2 regions of the Burkholderia seminalis genome follow, and region 2 is predicted to be linked to the other one. Evidence: riboswitches for the same ligand, from Rfam matches in the RefSeq annotation. Region 2 holds a riboswitch; the other holds the start of a gene.
The links. A riboswitch is a leader RNA that binds a small molecule or an ion and turns the genes downstream of it on or off. The one in region 2 is predicted to bind cobalamin.

Region 1: it holds a riboswitch for cobalamin, as region 2 does, so the genes downstream of both, WJ12_RS12355 (FecCD family ABC transporter permease) here and cobA (uroporphyrinogen-III C-methyltransferase) in region 2, are expected to answer to the same signal.

The regions. Positions count from the first base shown of each region.
Region 1 covers NZ_CP013398.1:2,730,535-2,739,897, forward strand. The annotation lists gene cobD (threonine-phosphate decarboxylase CobD) at 1-811, shown strand, start outside; gene WJ12_RS12330 (cobalamin-binding protein) at 808-1,725, shown strand; gene cobC (alpha-ribazole phosphatase) at 1,753-2,337, opposite strand; gene WJ12_RS12340 (adenosylcobinamide-GDP ribazoletransferase) at 2,322-3,098, opposite strand; gene cobT (nicotinate-nucleotide--dimethylbenzimidazole phosphoribosyltransferase) at 3,088-4,143, opposite strand; gene WJ12_RS12350 (ABC transporter ATP-binding protein) at 4,205-5,020, opposite strand; gene WJ12_RS12355 (FecCD family ABC transporter permease) at 5,017-6,015, opposite strand; cobalamin riboswitch at 6,175-6,426, opposite strand; gene WJ12_RS12360 (ATPase) at 6,581-6,931, shown strand; gene WJ12_RS12365 (cell division protein ZapA) at 6,928-7,242, shown strand; RNA gene ssrS (6S RNA) at 7,324-7,505, shown strand; gene WJ12_RS12375 (EVE domain-containing protein) at 7,576-8,037, shown strand; gene WJ12_RS12380 (SIMPL domain-containing protein) at 8,219-8,959, shown strand; gene lgt (prolipoprotein diacylglyceryl transferase) at 9,068-9,363, opposite strand, start outside.
Region 2 covers NZ_CP013398.1:1,810,013-1,819,375, reverse strand. The annotation lists gene cobN (cobaltochelatase subunit CobN) at 1-713, opposite strand, end outside; gene cobW (cobalamin biosynthesis protein CobW) at 720-1,808, opposite strand; cobalamin riboswitch at 2,138-2,403, opposite strand; cobalamin riboswitch at 2,518-2,753, shown strand; gene cobA (uroporphyrinogen-III C-methyltransferase) at 2,864-3,673, shown strand; gene WJ12_RS08195 (cobalamin biosynthesis protein) at 3,670-4,047, shown strand; gene cobO (cob(I)yrinic acid a,c-diamide adenosyltransferase) at 4,082-4,684, shown strand; gene WJ12_RS08185 (cobyrinate a,c-diamide synthase) at 4,687-5,991, shown strand; gene bamE (outer membrane protein assembly factor BamE domain-containing protein) at 6,020-6,559, opposite strand; gene WJ12_RS08175 (M20 aminoacylase family protein) at 6,717-7,880, opposite strand; gene WJ12_RS08170 (GNAT family N-acetyltransferase) at 8,351-9,363, opposite strand, start outside.

The DNA of each region.
Region 1 (9,363 bases), 920 kb from region 2:
TCCCGCACACGTGCTGCCGGTCGCCGGCAGCCAGGCCGCGATCCGCGCGTTGCCCGCGTTGCTGCCGGCCGGCGACGCCGGTGTCGCGGCGCTCGCGTACGGCGAATACGCGCCTGCCTTCGCGCGGCACGGCCATCGCGTCGTGCCGCTCGACATCGGCACCGATACGCTGCCGGCAACGCTGCGCCACGTCATGATCGGGAATCCGAACAATCCGACCGCCGAATTCGTGCCGGCGGAGCGCCTGCTCGGCTGGCATGCGCAACTGGCGGCACGCGGCGGCACGCTGATCGTCGACGAGGCGTTCGCCGATACGGGTGCGTCGCAATCGCTCGCGCCGCAGGTCGATCGCCCGGGGCTCGTCGTGCTGCGCTCGGTCGGCAAGTTCTACGGGCTCGCCGGCATCCGCGCGGGCTTCGTGCTCGCGAGCCCGGAACGGATCGCCGCGCTGCGCGACATGCTCGGCGCGTGGACGGTCGGCGGTCCTGCACGTCATGCCGTGACCGCGGCGTTCGACGATCGCGCGTGGCAGGCTGCCGCCCGCGAACGGCTCGCGGCCGACGGCGAACGACTGGCCGCGCTGCTGCGCGCACACGGCTTCGCGGTTCGTGCAACGCCGCTCTTCAGCTGGACCGACGACCCGCGCGCCGCGGCACTGCACGCGGCGCTCGCGGCGCATGGCATCTGGACGCGGCACTTCCCGGCACCGTCGAGCCTACGCGTCGGCCTGCCGGGCAGCGAAGCCGAATGGCGGCGCCTCGGCGACGCGCTCGCGCACTGCGTGCCGCTGCTGCAACGGGCACCCGCATGAGCCCGCGCAGGTTTCGCCGCCTGGCGCCGGTCGCGATGCTGGCCGCGCTTGCGCACGCGCCGCTCGTCCGCGCCGAAGTCGCGACGCGCGACGATGCCGGCAACACCGTCACGCTGCCCGCCGCCGCGCAACGCGTGATCAGCCTCGCGCCGCACGCGACCGAACTCGTCTACGCGGCCGGCGGTGGGGCGAAGCTCGTCGGCACCGTCACGTACAGCGACTATCCGCCCGCCGCGCAGGCGGTGCCGCGCGTCGGCGACAACAAGGCGCTCGACCTCGAACGGATCGCCGCGCTCAAACCCGACCTGATCGTCGTCTGGCGGCACGGCAACGCCGAGCGGCAGACCGACGCGCTGCGTGCGCTGCATATCCCGCTGTTCTTCAGTGAACCGAAGCATCTCGACGACGTGTCGTCGTCGCTGCGCAGGCTCGGCACGCTGCTCGGCACGCAGCCGGCGGCCGATGTCGCCGCGGCCGCCTATACGCGCGACATCGCGGCACTGCGCACACGCTACGCGGCGCGCGCGCCCGTCACGATGTTCTTCCAGGTCTGGGACCGGCCGCTGACGACGCTCAACGGCACACACCTGATCAACGAGGTGATCGAGCTATGCGGTGGCCGCAACGTGTTCGCATCGCTCAAGCCGCTCGCACCGACCGTCACCGACGAGGCCGTGCTCGCGGCCAATCCGGAAGCGATCGTGACGACGAGCGCCGGCGCGACCCGTTCGAACGAACCGCTGCCGAGCCTGGCGCGCTGGCGCGCGTGGCCCGCGCTGACGGCCGTGACGCGCAACAACCTGTTCGCGATCGACGGCGATCTGCTGACGCGGCCGTCGCCGCGGATCGCACAGGGCGCGGCCGCGCTGTGCGAGGATCTCGATGCCGCGCGGGCACGGCGGCCGGCGCGCTGAGTCACGCGCCGCCGGCGCATTGCGCGCCTATGCGCTCCAGTGCATGACTTCCCATGCTCGCGCGCCGTGGTCCGCCCGCAGCCAGACACCTCCGCCCGTCGGCACCGGCCGCGACAGCAGCGTCTCGAGGGGGACCCGCAATACGTGAGACGCGAACGCGCGGATCACGCCCGCATGCGTGACGACCCATTGCGGTTCATCGAACCGCGCAAGCGCATCGGCCCGCCGTGCCACCCGTTCGACGAGCCGCGCGACGCTTTCGCCGCCGTGCGCACACGCATGCATCAGGTCGGCCGCCCATGCATCGAGCGCCGCGCGATCGATATCGTCCCAGCGCTGCATTTCCCACGCGCCGAAATCCATCTCCTGCCAGTCGGCATCGCACCGCAGCGGCACGTCGAACACCTGCGCGAGCCGCTCGGCAACCGATACGCAGCGCGTCAACGGGCTCGTCCAGACCTGTCGGGGCAACGGCGCGCCGAGCGCCGACAGATGCGCACGCACGGTCCGCGCGCCGGCGTCGGCAGGCGCGGCGAGCGGCACGTCGCTGCGCCCGTAGCAGATGCCCGGCTCGATATCGACGGCCGGATGACGGATCAGGACGACGTCCATCCGAGCACCACGAGATAGATCGCCAGTTCGCACAGTTGCTGCGCGAAGCCGAGACAGTCGCCCGTATAACCGCCGATCCGCTTCACGAAATAGCGGGCTGCCCATGCGCGCACGAGCACGAGCGCCGCGCACACGGCAACGCCCATGCGCCAGTCGGGCCAGAACAGCCAGGGCAATCCGAATACCGCCGCGACGCACGCCGCGCGACCGCCCATCCGCTGCGCGACCGGCTTCGCCTTGCCTTCGGGCCGCACGTAGTCGAGCGTCATCAGCAGGCTCACGGCCGCCGCGCGGCTCGCCGCATGCGCGGCGATCATCGTCCATGCGGCGCGCAGCGGCAGCATCGACGCAAGCGCCTGCCATTTCAGGCCGAGCGTGATCACGAGCGCGACCGCGCCGAACGTGCCGATCCGCGAGTCGTGCATGATGCGCAGCACGTCGTCGCGCGTATAGCCGCCGCCGAACGCATCGCAACTGTCGGCGAGGCCGTCCTCGTGGAACGCGCCGGTCGCGAGCAGGGTTGCCGCCATCGACAGCCCGACCGCGATCGACGGGGGCAGCACCCGCAGCGCGGCGAGATAGACGAGCGCACCCCACGCGCCGACGCACGCGCCGACGAGCGGGAAATAACGCGCGGCCTGGTCGAGATCGCCGGCCGCGTAGCCGATCGAACGCGGCACCGGCACGCGCGTGAAATAGCCGAGCGCGACGAAGAAGTAGCGCAGTTCGGCCCGCACGCCGCGCACGCGATCAGGCGTCACGATTGTCGACGCCGGCCGACTCGAAGCTCGCCATCTCGCTGAGGAAGGCCGCCGCCGCGCGCACGAGCGGCAGCGCGAGCGCCGCCCCCGTGCCTTCGCCGAGCCGCAGGTCGAGCGCGAGCAGCGGCTTCGCGCCGAAATGCTCGAGCATGCGCCGGTGGCCGGCCTCGTGCGACGTATGCGAGAACACGCAGTAGTCGCGCACGCCGGGCACGATGCGTTCGGCGACGAGCAGCGCGGCCGTCGCGATGAAGCCGTCGACGAGAATCGTCATCCGCTCGCTCGCGGCCGCGAGATACGCGCCCGTCATCATCGCGATCTCGAAACCGCCGAACGTCGCGAGCACGTCGAGCGGCGCGATCGCATGCGAATGCTTGACGAGCGCACGGCCGAGCACCGCGCGCTTGTGCGCGAGCCCCTGGTCGTCGAGGCCCGTGCCGCGTCCGACGCATGCGTCGACCGGCACGTCGAGGAGGCGGCTCATCAGGCACGCGGCCGACGACGTGTTCGCGATCCCCATCTCGCCGAAGCCGATCACGTTCGTGCCGAGCGATGCATGCAGGCGCACGCGCGCCGCGCCGGCGGAGAGCGCCGTCGTCGCCTCGTCGCGCGACATCGCCGGCTCCGCCGCGAAGTTGCGCGTGCCGCGCGCGACCGGCAGCGACACCAGCCGGTCCGACAGCGGCAACGGCGACGCGACGCCCGCATCGACGATCTCGAGCGCGCTCTGCGCGACGCCCGAGAACGCGTTGATCGCCGCGCCGCCGGCCAGGAAATTCGCGACCATCTGCGCGGTCACCGCCTGCGGATAAGGGCTGACACCCTCGGCGGCGATCCCGTGATCGCCGGCGAACACGATCGTCACGGGGCGCTGCACGACCGGTCGCTCGGTATGCTGGATCAGGCCGATCTGCAGCGCGAGCGCCTCGAGCTGGCCGAGGCTGCCCGGCGGCTTGGTCTTGTGGTCGATCACATGCTGCAGGCGCGTGCGCAGCGCGTCGTCGAGCGGCGCGATCGCGGGCGGGAAGGGGGTCGAAGTCGTCATCGGGAAGCCGTGTCGTTGGCGCGGCACGCGCCGCGCATCGGAGGAATCGGAAAAGGAAAGGTCATGGTCGCGCAGGCCATGCCGGCAGCAACGCATCGCGGCCGTTCTCGCGGATCAGCACGAGCGGATAGCCGAACGCGTCGCTCGCGCGTTCGGGCGTCAGCACGTCGTGCACGGGGCCGGCCGACGCGCGGCCGCGGCCGTCGAGCAGCAACGCGTGCGTCGCGAAACGCCGCGCGAGATTCAGGTCGTGGCACGAAAACAGCACCGTGCGCGGGCCCCGGTCGAGCCATGCGCCCAGCGCGGTCAGGCAGTCGATCTGGTGATGCAGGTCGAGATGCGCGAGCGGTTCGTCGAGCAGCATCAGCGGCGCATCCTGGCACAGCGTCGCGGCCAGCGCGACCCGCTGCCGCTCGCCGCCCGACAGCGACAATACATCGCGCGACGCGAGTGCGGTCAGATCGAACGTCGCGAGTGCGTCGTACGCGGCCGCGCGATCGCCGTCGCGCTCCCAGCCCCAGCCGCCGAGATACGGATAGCGGTGAAGCAGCACCGTGTCGAGCACCGTCGCGCTGAACGCGTCGTGCAGCTGCTGCGGCATCAGCGCGCGACGCTGCGCGAGGGGCCCGGGCGGCCACGCGACCAGCGGCCGGCCGTCGATCTCGACCTGTCCGCCGGCCGGCGGCTGCAACCCCGCGAGCGTCGCGAGCAGCGTCGTCTTGCCGGCGCCGTTCGGCCCCGCGACGCACCAGATCTCGCCGGGCCGAAACGCCTGCGTGAACCCGTCGAGCAACGTGCGCGCGCCGGCCTTCAGCGTCAGGTCGACGGCCATGCAGCGCAGCTCGCCGCCGCCCGCGCGCAGTGCGGCATCCGTCATCGCATCGGCCTCCTCAACAACATCCACAGGAACACCGGCACGCCGATCAACGCGGTCATCACGCCGACCGGCAACTGCGCGGGCGCGATCGCGGTGCGCGCGAGCAGGTCGGCCGCCATCACGCCGCCGCCGCCCGCGAGCATCGCGGCCGGCAGCAGCATCCGCTGGTCGTTGCCGAACGCGAGCCGCAGCGCATGCGGCACGACGAGGCCGACGAAGCCGATCGTGCCGGCCGTCGTCACCGCGGCCGCGGCCGCCAGCGACGCGACGAGATAGATCCGCACGCGCAGGCGCGCGACGGGCACGCCGAGCGCCTGCGCGGTCGCGTCGCCGCGCAGCAGCACGTTCAGTTGCGGCGCGGCCGGCAGCGCGACGCATGCGGCCAGCAACAGCGCCCCCCATGCGAACCAGGGCGCCGTCACGCCGTTCAGGTCGCCCGTGAGCCAGAAGATGATGCCGCGCAGCCGCGCATCGGGAGCGAGCGACAGCAACAGCGTGACGAGCGCGCCCCACCCGGCCGCGATCACGACGCCGGTGAGCAGCAGGCGCGGCGACGCGTCGCGCGAATCGCCGCGCCACAACGCGCGGCGCGCGAGACCGAGCACGAGCGCGACCGAGACGAGCGAACCGGCGAATGCCGACGCGTCGACGAGCCACCATGCGCCGCCGGCAATCATCGCGACGAGCGCGAAGCCGGCCGCGCCGCCGGACACGCCGAGCACGTACGGTTCCGCAAGCGGGTTGCGCAGCAGCACCTGCAACAGCGCGCCGGCCAGCGCGAGCAGCGCGCCGCACGCGAAGCCGGCGAGCGCGCGCGGCAGACGCAGCGTGCGGACGATCTCGGCGAACAGCGCGTCGCCGCCATGCGGGACGAGCGACACGAGCGCCTGCCACGGCGACATCGGCACGCTGCCGATCGACAGCGACGCGACGAACAGCAGCGCGACCACGGCGGCCAGCGCGGCCCAGATCGCGGCGGCGCGCGCGGCGCTCATGCCGTGCACGGCCGCGCGCATGATGCGCGGCGCATCCGCTCGAGGTGGCCGGCCGGACGTGACGGGGACGCCGCGCGGACGATTGGGGTCAGCATCGAAGAACATTCCGTGAAGCGTTGCGCGCCCCGCCTCCCCGCAGGCCGCGCGTCATGAAACCCGTGCGGGCTTCCCGTCTCGGCCGGTATCCGGGCTGGCGGCGGTCCGGCTCGCCTTCCCGCGCGTTTCACGCGCAGTGGCCCGCGCCCGCGTGCGACACCTGCACGCAAAACGCGCCCGAGCCGGCCTGCGTCGACGGACGCGGCCGCTTACCGTTGCGGGGGCAGCGCAGGTTGGCACGCTCCCGGAGCGCACGCCCTGCTTCCCGTTTAACCGCGCGTGCCACGCGCGAGCACCGAGGCGGCGCCAGTTTAGGAGCCGGTCGCGCGAGCGTCAAGGAAGCATCCGGACACGCACGGGAAGCACCGATTCGCGGCAAGAAGCCGGGGTGTTACGACTGGAAACGTTACAGATGTCGGATTGCGCGTTATTCCGCGCTAAAATGCTGGGTCTTTAGAGGACGCAGCAAATGCTCAACGAACTCGAAACCTTATCTCAAAATATTGGCCGTCTGATTTCGCTGAACAAGCGCTATCACGCGGAACGGCTCGCGCTCGAGGAGCAGGTCGCGCAATTGCGCGCGGAAGCGGACACGGTCCGCGCGGAACTCGCGGCACTGCGCGACGAACGCAATGCGCTCGCGGCCGAGCGCGACACGCTGTCGGCAAAGATCGACGACGCCCAGGTGAAACTGAACGCGATTCTCGAAAAGCTGCCGCGCTCGAAAAGCGCGGAGCAAGCCGACAACCAGCTCGACCTGCTGGATGCGCAGGCACGCCCGGATGGCGATGACGCGGCCAGCCACGGAGAACATGCATGAGCACCAAGCAGATCGAAGTCTCGATTCTCGGTCAGGCCTATCGTCTCGCCTGTTCGGCCGAGACCGAAGCGGCACTGCTCGAGGCCGTCGCGCGCGTCGACGCCGAAATGTCGAAAATCCGCTCGAACAGTTCGGTACGCGGCACCGATCGCATTGCGGTGATGGCGGCGCTGTCGCTCGCATCGGAATTGCTGCGGCTGCAAACGAGCGTGCGGCACGGTGAAGCATTTCCGGCGGAGGAAATCCGTCGTACAATGCACCAGATGAACGAACAGCTCGGCGCGGTGCTCGCACAGCACGAGACGCAGTAACGTTTCAAACGATGCGTCGATTCCCCTTGATCTCGGCGGTCAACGGTGGTCAAATTGGCGCATCGAATCACAGTTCAGTCAGCTTCCCTGCCTGGTTCGCCAAGGTCATATATTCCTTGAACCAATGCCATGTGCACGGTTGCGGAAATTTGTAGCACGGGCGCGCGCGTCACTCTGTCTGATGTACCCGAAGTGCTGCTAACTGCGACCAATTCTGAACCCCAGGTTCAGGATGCCGGCCTAGCGGCCAAGGCGGGGGCCTATCCAACGGCATCGGGCGAGTCCCGGTGCCGTTTTCTTTTGTAGCAGCCCTTTCTGCGTCGATCACGATCCATGCAATACTGGCTGATGAAGTCCGAACCGGACGAAGCAAGCATCGACGATCTCGCCAACGCTCCGCAGCGCTCGCTGCCGTGGACCGGCGTGCGCAATTATCAGGCGCGCAATTTCATGCGCGACACGATGAAGATCGGCGACGGCGTGCTGTTCTATCACTCGAGCTGCCCCGAGCCGGGCATCGCGGGCCTCGCCGAAGTGTCGTCGACACCCTACCCCGATCCCACGCAGTTCGATCCGAAAAGCCCCTACTACGACCCGAAATCGACGCAGGAAGCGCCGCGCTGGCTGCTCGTCGACGTGCGCTACGTGAAGAAGTCGCCGCTCGTGCCGCTTGCCGCACTGCGCGAGCACGACGAACTCGCCGACATGCGCGTGCTGGCCCGGGGCAACCGGTTGTCGATCACACCCGTGACGCGCGCCGAATGGCGCTTCATCACCGAAAAGCTGATGAAGTAGGCGCGCGCCAAAGGTCAAATCTGGTCAGCACGCGCGGCCGGCACGGAACTCGCGGCACTTTTGCGCAGCCTAAGCAACCGCTGTCGGCCGATCGGGCCGGCCGTCGTTTATTTCGTCGCGCGGTACGCCCGCGTCGTGCACGCGTGATCCGCGTGCGCGCCCTCGCACAAGGAGTCCAACAATGACCAAGAAATCCGCTCTCGCGCTGTCGCTCGCCCTCGCCGCCGCCGTTCCCGTCGCGCTGACGCTCGCGTCGCCGGCCGCGCACGCGCAAACCGCCAACCCGCATTTCCCCGAGCCGGCAGGCGTGCTGTCGCTGTCGTCGCAAGCCAGCGCCGACGTGCCGCAGGACATCATCCACATCACGCTGTTCTACGAGCAGCAGGCCAAGGATCCGGGCAGCCTGACGGCGCAGCTGAACCAGCGCGCCGACGCGGCGCTGTCGCAGGCAAAGGGCGTGTCGGGCGTCACCGCACACACGGGTGCATTCTCCGTGTATCCGAGCACCGATCGCGACGGCAAGATTTCCGCGTGGCGCGGCCGTACCGAGGTGGCGCTCGAATCGCGCGATTTCGCCGCGGCGTCGAAGCTCGCGGGCCAGTTGTCGAACCTGATGCAGGTCGCGAACGTCGAGTTCTCGCTGTCGCCTGAAGCGCAGCGCACGGCCGAGCAGAAGCTCACGACCGAGGCGATCAAGTCGTTCCGCGCACGCGCGGACGAAGCCGCGAAGGCATTCGGCTACAGCAGCTACACGATTCGCGACGTGAACGTCGGCAGCGGCCGCAACGTGCAGCCGTACCCGCGCATGATGGCGATGGCCGCGGCGCCGATGGACAGCGCGAAGATGAGCGCGCCGATCGCGGTCGAAGGCGGCAAGGCGACCGTGTCGGTTACCGTCAACGGCTCGGTGCAGATGAAGTAACGCGCCACGCGTTGTCGGAAACGAAAAACGCCGGCCCGAGGGCCGGCGTTTTTTATGCGCCTGCAGATTGCCGATGCGCGCGACGGTTGCGCGCGCATCGATTTCACATTACGCGGCGGCGTTCGCCGCACGGCGGCGATACGCCCAGGCCATCAGCGCGACGCCCGCGAGGATCATCGGCAGCGACAGCCACTGCCCCATCGACAGGCCCAGTGCAAGCAGGCCGAGGAAGTCGTCGGGCTCGCGCGCGAACTCGACCGTGAAACGGGCGAGGCCGTAGCCGATCAGGAACAGCGCGGACACGGCGCCCATCGGCCGCGGCTTGCGCGCGAAGAAAAACAACGCGAAGAACAGCGCGATGCCTTCGAGCGCGATTTCATAGAGCTGCGAAGGATGGCGCGGCA
Region 2 (9,363 bases):
ATCGGCAACGGATTCAGCCCCTCGGCGATCAGTGCGTCGGCCAGCGCGTCGAACACGGCCGTGTTCGCGGCCTGCCAGTGCGCGCGATAGAACAGGATCGCGACGACGGGCGCGCCGGGCGTCCAGCGCGGCCGCCAGTCGTCGACGCTCGCGCGGTCGCGCGCCGGGTGATACAGCGCGGCGGCCGGCAGCGGGCGCGGCGGCTCGGGTTCGGCGCCGAAACCGAGCGTATGGAACGCGATGCTGCGCAGCAGCGCGTCGGCATTGTGCACGCCGCCCTCGCGCAGATAGCGCCACCACAGCCGGCACAGCGCCGGCGTGACGGTGCTCTTCGCGACGAGGTTCGGATCTTCCTGCAGGTCGCCCGAGAACATCGCGAGCTGCTGCCCGCGCTTCGACGCGAGCGACACGGCCTGCTCGATCCCGTACGGCCAGTACGCTTCGCCGCCGAGATGATCGATCACGACCGTCTTCGCATGACGCAGCACGTCGTCGACGTAGAAATCGACGGACGCCGGCTGCCGCAGGAACGTGACGTTCGCGAGCCGCACGCTCGGGAACCCGGCCGGCAACCGCGGCACGACGCTCGCGAGCAGCGACAGCGTCGTGTCGGCCGAACTCAGGATCACGATGTCGGCCGGCTGCTGGTCGATCCGGACGACGCCCTGCGTATCGTCGACGAAGCCGCCCGGCGTGGTGCGCAGCAGATGCATCGTGCGTTACGCCTGTTGCGGCTCGGCCGCGCACGCGGCGTCGAACGCGCGTTGCAGCGCGGCCGCGTCGAGATCCTCGCCGATCAGCACGAAGCGGCTCGCGCGCGTTTCGCCGTCCTGCCAGCGTCGGTCGAAATAGCTGTCGAAGCGGCGGCCGACGCCCTGGATCACGAGCCGCATCGGCGCGCCGGGCAGCGCGGCGAACCCTTTCGCGCGGTAGATCGTGTGCGCTTCGACCACGCGCTGCAGCGCGGCGATCGTCGCCTCGCGCGTGCCGGCGTCGCCGGACACGACCACCGAGTCGAAATCGTCGTGATGGTGATCGTGATCACCGTCGTCGGCCGAGCCGTGATGATCGTGACGCAGGTGGATCGTTTCTTCCGATGCCGATTCGAGGCCGAGCAGCATCGCGAGATCGAGCTCGCCGCGCGTCGCGCGCACGATCTTCACCTGCGGCGGAATCTCGTCGCGGATCGCGGTTTCGATCCGGGCGAATTCCGCGTCGCCGACCAGATCGGCCTTGTTCACGATCACCAGATCGGCCGACGACAGCTGATCGGCGAACAGTTCGTGCAGCGGCGATTCGTGGTCGAGGTTCGGATCGGCGCGGCGCTGCGCGTCGACGGCCTGCGGGTTTTCCGCGAACTGGCCGCTCGCGGCGGCCGGCCCGTCGACCACGGTCACGACCGCGTCGACCGTGAAGCTGTTGCGGATCGTCGGCCAGTTGAACGCCTGCACGAGCGGCTTCGGCAGCGCGAGGCCCGATGTCTCGATCAGCACGTGGTCGATGTCCGCGCGCCGTTCGACGAGCGCCTCCATCACCGGGTAGAACTCTTCCTGCACGGTGCAGCACAGGCAGCCGTTCGCGAGTTCGTACAGCTGGCCCGACGCTTCGCCCTGCGCGCCGTCGGCGTCCTCGCAGCCGATGCCGCAGCCCTTGAGGATCTCGCCGTCGATGCCGAGCTCGCCGAATTCGTTGACGATCACCGCGATGCGGCGGCCCGCGGCGTGCTGCAGGATGTGGCGCATCAGCGTCGTCTTGCCGCTGCCGAGAAAGCCCGTGACGATCGTGACGGGAAGCTTGCGTAGGGTCATGGTAGGTCCGGTGTCGAAGAGGGAATCAGGACGGGATCGTCGCGTTGGCGGCGGCGAGGCCATTCATCGGGCGACGCGCAGGCAGACCGCCGCGCGATCCGCGCGAACAACCGCGCGACGGGCGGAACAACGAATCGGACATGGTGCTTCCTTGCGAACGGTCGACATCGTGAATGCCAACACGGCTGCCGCCGGCCCTGCCCGCGCCGCCTGCCGTTCGCCGTCCCGGCCCGGCGCGTTCGCGCGGGGGGCTGATCGGCGGAGGAAGCGGAACACCCCGGGCGTCGGGCCTGCTGCGGCCGTGGACGATGCGCCGCCTCCCCGCGGCGCTGAACCCCAACGTTTAGGCCGGTATCCGGGCTGGCGAACACGCCGCTTCGCCTTCCCGGATGCGCGCGGCATCCAGTGGCGGTCGTCCGCCTGCACGCGGCAGGCGGCGAAGCGGCGCTGCATCGCGCTCGCGCGCGACACGTTCGCTTACCGTTGCGGGGGCAGCACAGGTTGGCTCGACTGCGGTGCAGGCAGGCTCCCTGTTTCCCGTTTAACTGCGCGCGCCGGAGCGGCACGCGCGAGCACCAAAACGCGTGCGAGTGTAGGCGGCGGGGCCGGGAGCGTCAAGGCGGCACGGGGCGCCGGACTGCGTTGCGCACCGCCGGCGCACCGTGCCGGAGGCCGGCCGTGGCCGGTTCGCGCGGGCGAACCGCTGTGCTATCGTATGCGCCGCGTTCGGTGCTCGCATGCGCATTCCGTGCATGCAGTTAAACGGGAAACAGGAGGCGGACGACCGCCCGGCCTGTGCTGTCCCCGCAACGGTACGCCGCCCGCGCGCCGCGCTCCCCGCGCACGCGCCCAGGCCGCCCGCGATGCCACTGCCCTTCACCGGGCGGGAAGGCTGCGGCCTGGCAAGCGGCCAGCCCGGATACCGGCCGACGCAAGGGGCGAGCCCAATGCTCGCCGAACGCCCGATCCGCGGGGGACGGATGGGGTGCGCATTCCGCCCGCGTCCGCGCGGGCTTCGTCCGATCCGTCATGCACTGCCTGCCCGCCGGCCGCCGATGTGCCGCCCGCCTGTTCCTTTCCACTGTTTCGACACGGTGCGTGCCGTGCCGCGTGCGATGAGCCGCGCGTGGCTCATCGGCGCCGGCCCCGGCGACGCCGACCTGCTGACGCTCAAGGCCGTGCGTGCGATCGGCGCGGCCGACGTGCTGCTCGTCGACGATCTCGTGAATCCCGACGTGCTGCGCCATGCACGCGCCGATGCGCAGGTCGAGCACGTCGGCAAGCGCGGCGGCCATGCGTCGACGCCGCAGGAAGCGATCGTCGCCGCGATGCTCGCGCACTTGCGGGCGGGCCGCAGCGTCGCGCGGCTCAAGGGCGGCGATCCGTTCGTGTTCGGCCGCGGCGGCGAGGAACTGGCCGCGCTGGGCGCGGCGGGTTTTGCGGTCGAGATCGTGAACGGCATCACCGCAGGCATTGCCGCGCCGGCCGCGCTCGGCATCCCGGTCACGCAGCGCGGCGCCGCGCAGGGCGTGATCTTCGTCACGGGCCACGGCGCGGGCGCCGACGAGCCCGACTGGCGCGCGCTCGCGGCCACGCGCATGACGATCGTGATCTACATGGGCATCCGCCGGCTCGACGCGATCACCGCCGCGCTGCGCGGCGGCGGCCTGCCCGGCGATACGCCGTGCGCGGCGATCGAGCATGCGACCCGCCCCGAGCAGCGGCAGGTCCTCGCGACGCTCGACACGCTCGTCGAACGCGTCGGCGCAACCGGCATCGGTTCACCGGCCATCGTCGTGATCGGCCGCGTCGCGGCGCTTGCCGACGATCCGGCCGTGCGTGCGGCGCTCGGCGGCCGCGCATGATGCGCGTCGCGCTCGGCATCGGTTTTCGCGCGGGCGTCACGGCCGCGCAGCTCGATGCCGCGATCCGTGCGGCGCTGGCGCGTTACCCGGCCGCCGAACCGGCGCTCGTCGCGACGCTCGCCGACAAGGCGTGTGCGCGGGCGCTGCGCATGCTGTGCGCGCGCCGCGGCTGGCCGCTCGTCGCGTTCGACGCGGCGCAGCTGGCGAGCCGTCCCGAACTGGCCGCGAGCGGCCCGTCGGACGCCGCGCTGGCGCGCTTCGGGGTGGCGGGCGTGGCCGAACCCTGCGCGCAGCTCGCGGCGCCGCATGGCCGGCTGCTGGGCCCCAAATCCATCCGGGACGGCGTGACGGTTGCCCTCGCCGGCCCGCTCTGAACCCTTTGTTTCGCTTTCGACAGGACGATTTCCGATGAAGACCGATGCCGAATCCCATCAGCGGATGACCGAACGCCGCCGCGCCGGCCACGAGAAGAAGCAGGCCGCCGCCACCCTGGAAAAGGGCCTGCTGATCGTCAATACCGGCAACGGCAAGGGCAAGAGCACGGCCGCGTTCGGCATGGCCGTGCGCGTGCTCGGCCACGGCATGCGGCTCGGTGTCGTGCAGTTCATCAAGGGCGCGCTGCATACGTCCGAGCGCGACTTTCTCGGCGCGGTCGCGGAATGCGATTTCGTGACGATGGGCGACGGCTATACGTGGAACACGCAGAACCGCGACGCCGATATCGCGACCGCGCGCAAGGGCTGGGACGAGGCGCGCCGGATGATCGAGAGCGGCGACTACCGGATGGTGATCCTCGACGAGCTGAACACCGTGCTGAAGTATGAATACCTGCCGCTCGACGAAGTGCTCGCGACGCTCGTCGCGCGTCCCGCTTCGGTGCACGTCGTCGTCACGGGGCGGCACGCGCCCGATGCGCTGATCGACGCGGCCGACCTCGTCACCGAAATGCGGCTCGTCAAGCACCCGTACAAGGAGCAAGGCGTGAAGGCGCAGCGCGGCGTGGAGTTCTGAGCGTGCCGGCCTGCCCCGCGCTGTTCGTCAGCGCACCCGCGTCGGGCCAGGGCAAGACGTCGGTGACGGCCGGTCTTGCACGGCTGCACCGCCGGCTCGGCCGCCGCGTACGCGTGTTCAAGACCGGGCCCGACTTTCTCGATCCGATGCTGCTCGAGCGCGCGAGCGGCGCGCCCGTGCATGCGCTCGATCTCGGGATGGTCGGCGAAACCGGCTGCCGCGCGCTGCTCGCCGATGCCGCGCGCGACGCGGATCTGATCCTGATCGAAGGCGTGATGGGGCTGTTCGACGGCACGCCGAGCAGCGCCGATCTCGCGGCCGCGTTCGGCGTCCCGGTCGTCGCGGTGATTTCGGCGAAGGCGATGGCGCAGACATTCGCGGCGATCGCGTTCGGGCTCGCCCGGTTCAGGCCGACACTGCCGTTTCACGGCGTGCTGGCAAACCGCGTCGGCTCCGCGCGGCATGCGGAACTGCTGCAACAGGCGCTGCCCGGCGACCTCCGCTGGCTCGGACACGTGCCGGCCGATGCGGGCATCACGCTGCCGGAGCGGCATCTCGGCCTGCATCAACCGGCCGACATCGACGATCTCGACGCGCGGCTCGAGCGCGCGGCCGACGTGCTCGCGCGGACGGCGCTCGCCGAATTGCCGCCGGCCGTCGCGTTCGCGGCACCGGACGCCGCGGCGCCGCTGCCGCGCGTGCTTGCGGGCAAGCGGATCGCCGTCGCACGCGATGCGGCGTTCTCGTTCATCTATCCGGCGAACCTCGCGCTGCTGGATGCGCTCGGTGCGGCGTTGCGGTTCTTCTCGCCACTCGCCGACGAACCGGTGCCCGACGATTGCGACGCGCTGTTCCTGCCGGGCGGTTATCCGGAATTGCATGCGGCGACGCTCGCGGCGAATGCCGGGACCGCGCGGACGATTCGCACGCACGCGGCGGCCGGCCGGCCGATCGTCGCGGAATGCGGAGGGATGGTGTATCTGTGCGAATCGCTGACCGACGTGGACGGCGTGACGACGCCGATGCTGGGCGTGTTGCCGGGTCATGCGACGATGCAGCGCCGGTTCGCGGCGCTCGGCATGCAGCAACTCGAGACGCGCAACGGGCCGATGCGCGGCCATACGTTCCACTATTCGCGGTTCGCGACGCCGCTGGTGCCGGTCGCGAGCGCCGCGCGCCCCGACGGCGCGCCGGGCAGCGGCGAAGCCGTCTACCGCTGCGGCGCGATCGTCGCGACGTACATGCACATGTACTGGCCGTCGAATCCGGAGATGGCGGCGGCCCTGTTCGGCGGCACGGCATTCTGACGGAACAGCCTGCGTGCGTGCCGCGACGTCAGGGCTTTTCGCGCCCCGGCGCCTCCGAGCGCGACGTCCGGATCACGGTGCCGTCGGGCGAGAAATGCGCGTTGAACATCGCGTCGCCCGATACGCCGCCCTCGGCCCAGTGCCAGCTCCACACCTCTTCATGGCTCAACGCGTATTGCGCGACTTCGGTCGGTTTGCCGAGCAGTTGCCGCACGTCGTCCTTCGACATGCCGGGCACGACTTTCGCGATGTTGGCCGCGGTCAGCGCCTGCGTGATCGACACGAGCCGGCCGTCCGGCCCGAAATCGAGCATGTAGGTACGCGTGCCGTACGGGCCGCGCGGGTACTCGAAGCGCTGCGAGCCGTCGTCGCCCTGCCTGACCATCTCGGGCTTGCCTGCCTGGCGGAGCACGTCCTCGGTCGTCGAGACACCCGGCTGCAGTTTGCCGAACGCGAGCGGGTCGGGCTTGATCGAATTCACCGCGTCCGCCACCTTCTGGTCGTCACACCCGGCCGCCAGAACGCCCACCGCACAGGCCGTCAGCACGGTCAGAAGCTGTTTTCGCATGTCATTCACACCTGTATTCATCGAGCCGATCCGGCGTCGCGCGCAGCGTAGCACGCGACCTGTCCCGCCGATGTCAAGGAGCGTCAAATCCGAGCACATCCGTCGCGGCCGGAAAAGCTCATGCGAGCCCGGCAACGACGACGTTCGCGAAACCGCGTCACACCAGAAACGCCTCGGCCAGCTTGACCCAGTACGACGCGCCGGTCGGCAGCGCCGCGTCGTTGAAGTCGTAGCCGGGGTTGTGCACCATGCAGCCGCCCTCCCCGTCGCCGTTGCCGATGATCAGGTAGCAGCCCGGCCGCTTTTCGAGCAGGAACGCGAAATCCTCGCTGCCGGTGAGCGGCACCATCCCGTCGATCAGGTTTGCATCGCCGACCCACTCGCGCGCCACGCCGCGCGCGAACGCCGTCATTTCCGCGTCGTTGACGAGCACCGGGTAGCGGCGCTGGTAGTCGATCGTCGCGGTCGCGCCGAACACGGCGGCCTGCGCGTGGACGACTTCCTTGATGCGCGTTTCGAGCAGGTCGCGCACGTCGGGCTTCAGCGCGCGCACCGACAGGCGCATCTGCGCGCGATCGGGAATCACGTTCGGCGCGTCGCCCGCGTGGATCGCGCCGACCGTGACGATCGCCATGTCGAGCGGCGATACGTTGCGCGACACGATCGTCTGCAGCGCCAGCACGATCTGCGCGCACACGACGACGGGATCGATCGCCTTGTGCGGCACCGCGCCGTGGCCGCCGCGGCCTTGCACGTCGATGACGACGGTATCCGACGACGCCATGAACGGCCCCGGCAGGAAACCGAATTGGCCGGTGGGGAAGCCCGGCATGTTGTGCATCGCGAAGATCGCATCGCACGGGAACTGCTCGAACAGCCCTTCGTCGAGCATCATCTTCGCGCCGCCGAGCCCTTCCTCGGCCGGCTGGAAAATCAGGTTCAGCGTGCCCGAGAAACGGCGCTCGCGGGCGAGATGCTTCGCGGCCGCGAGCAGCATCGCCGTGTGGCCGTCGTGGCCGCACGCATGCATCTTGCCGGCGATCGTGCTCTGGTACGGCAGCCCGGTCGCCTCGTGGATCGGCAGCGCGTCCATGTCGGCACGCAGGCCGAGGCGCCGCGCGCCATCGCCCACCTTCAACTGCCCGACGACGCCGGTTCCGCCGAGCCCGCGATGCACCGTATAACCCCACGACTGCAACTGCTCCGCGACGAGGTCGCTCGTCGCGAATTCCTCGAAACCCAGTTCGGGGTGGGCATGAATGCGGTGCCGGATCTGGATCATTTCGTCGGCCAGGCCTGCGGGGATCACGCTGTGCGTCACGGTGTCGTCTCCTGAAGTACGGTGCGGAACATGCAGGCAACGATAGTCGATTCGACGGCAACCGGACAGACGGAAAGTCGTCGCGGTGGCAACCTGGAGTTGCCGGATGCGGGCACGACTCGCGCCGCAGGGGCCCGACCATCTGGACGACTGCCCGGCGTGCCGTCGACACGCAAAACTGCGCGCTTCACATCGATGGTTCGTATGAGAGGAAAGCGTGGCCGCTCATGTAGAGAAAATAGTGGCTTTACATCAAAGGCTTGCGAAATCCTGTTCACTTTTTGACGCTTGTACGTTTTTTGTGTGCGCTGATGCAAAAGTGAACAAGCGATCCTTCCTGATGCGCGAGAACACCACGCTCCCGAGGTCGAAACAGCACCTTCTCGACGAAGCCTGCCCTGCGTTCGGCCGCGCAACCCGGCGCTTCGATGCGCGGCCCGTGCGCGTGCCGACGCCGCGCGCCCGCGCCGTCACGGCAAGCGGAAAGTGTCAAAGAACGTATCGCGCTCGATCACCGTGAGCGCCGCGCGCTTGTGCGGGAAATCGAATTCCTTCAGCGTGTAGAACCCGAGCCGGTGCATGTACGCGATGTGCCGCACGTGATCGACGCGCGGCTCGCCGACGAGCCGCTGCGTGCGCGGTTCGTCGACGAACATGTAGTGCAGCACCCCGCTCCACCACGCATGCAGCTTGCCGGCGCTCTGGAAGCGCGAGTCGCCGATCAGCAGGTGCAAGCCGCGGTCGTAGTCGTGCGCGTCGTAGAACGGCGCGAGGCGGTCCTCCTTCGCCCAGTAGAACTCGAAATAGCCGAACGGCGTATCGTCGAAATAACCGATCATCGGGTGCATGTGCGGATCGGCGAGCCGCTCGGCAAGGTAGGCCGCGTGCTCGTCGCGCGTGCCGCGCTGGTCCCAGAAATGCGCGACCCGATCGAGGTTCATCCAGCCGCTGAACAGGTCCGCATGCGCGTCGACGTCGACGGTGCGCAGGCTGAAGGTCATCCCGACCTGCGGCATGTAGCGCGCATAGATCTCGCCGGCCGGCGACGGCGGGCGCACCGGATGCCGATGGCCGTTCGTGATCGCGTAGCGCAGCGGCATCCCGCCCGACGCGGGCGCCTTCAGCCACGGCCGCGGGTTCTGCCAGAACGTCGTGCGCGACACGGTGAGCCGCAGCGTGTCGCCCACGACCTGCGCGCCGTCGATCACGCCCTCGCGCACCGCGCGCGCGACGTACGACTCGACGGCTGCCGCCTCCGCGCCGGCGAGCGGCACCGAAATCGTCGCGATGTCGTACCGCGTGTCGGTGTTGAACAGCGCGACGAACGCCGCGAGCAGTTCGTCCGGCGCACCGTCGGGCCGCCAGGCGTCGAGCGTGTGCTCGACGACCGCCACGGCCTGCCCCTGCGCGGCGCCGTCGAGCGCGGCAGCCACCTCGCTTGCGACGGCGTCGGCGGCACCGGCAGGTTTCGTCAGCGTGTCTT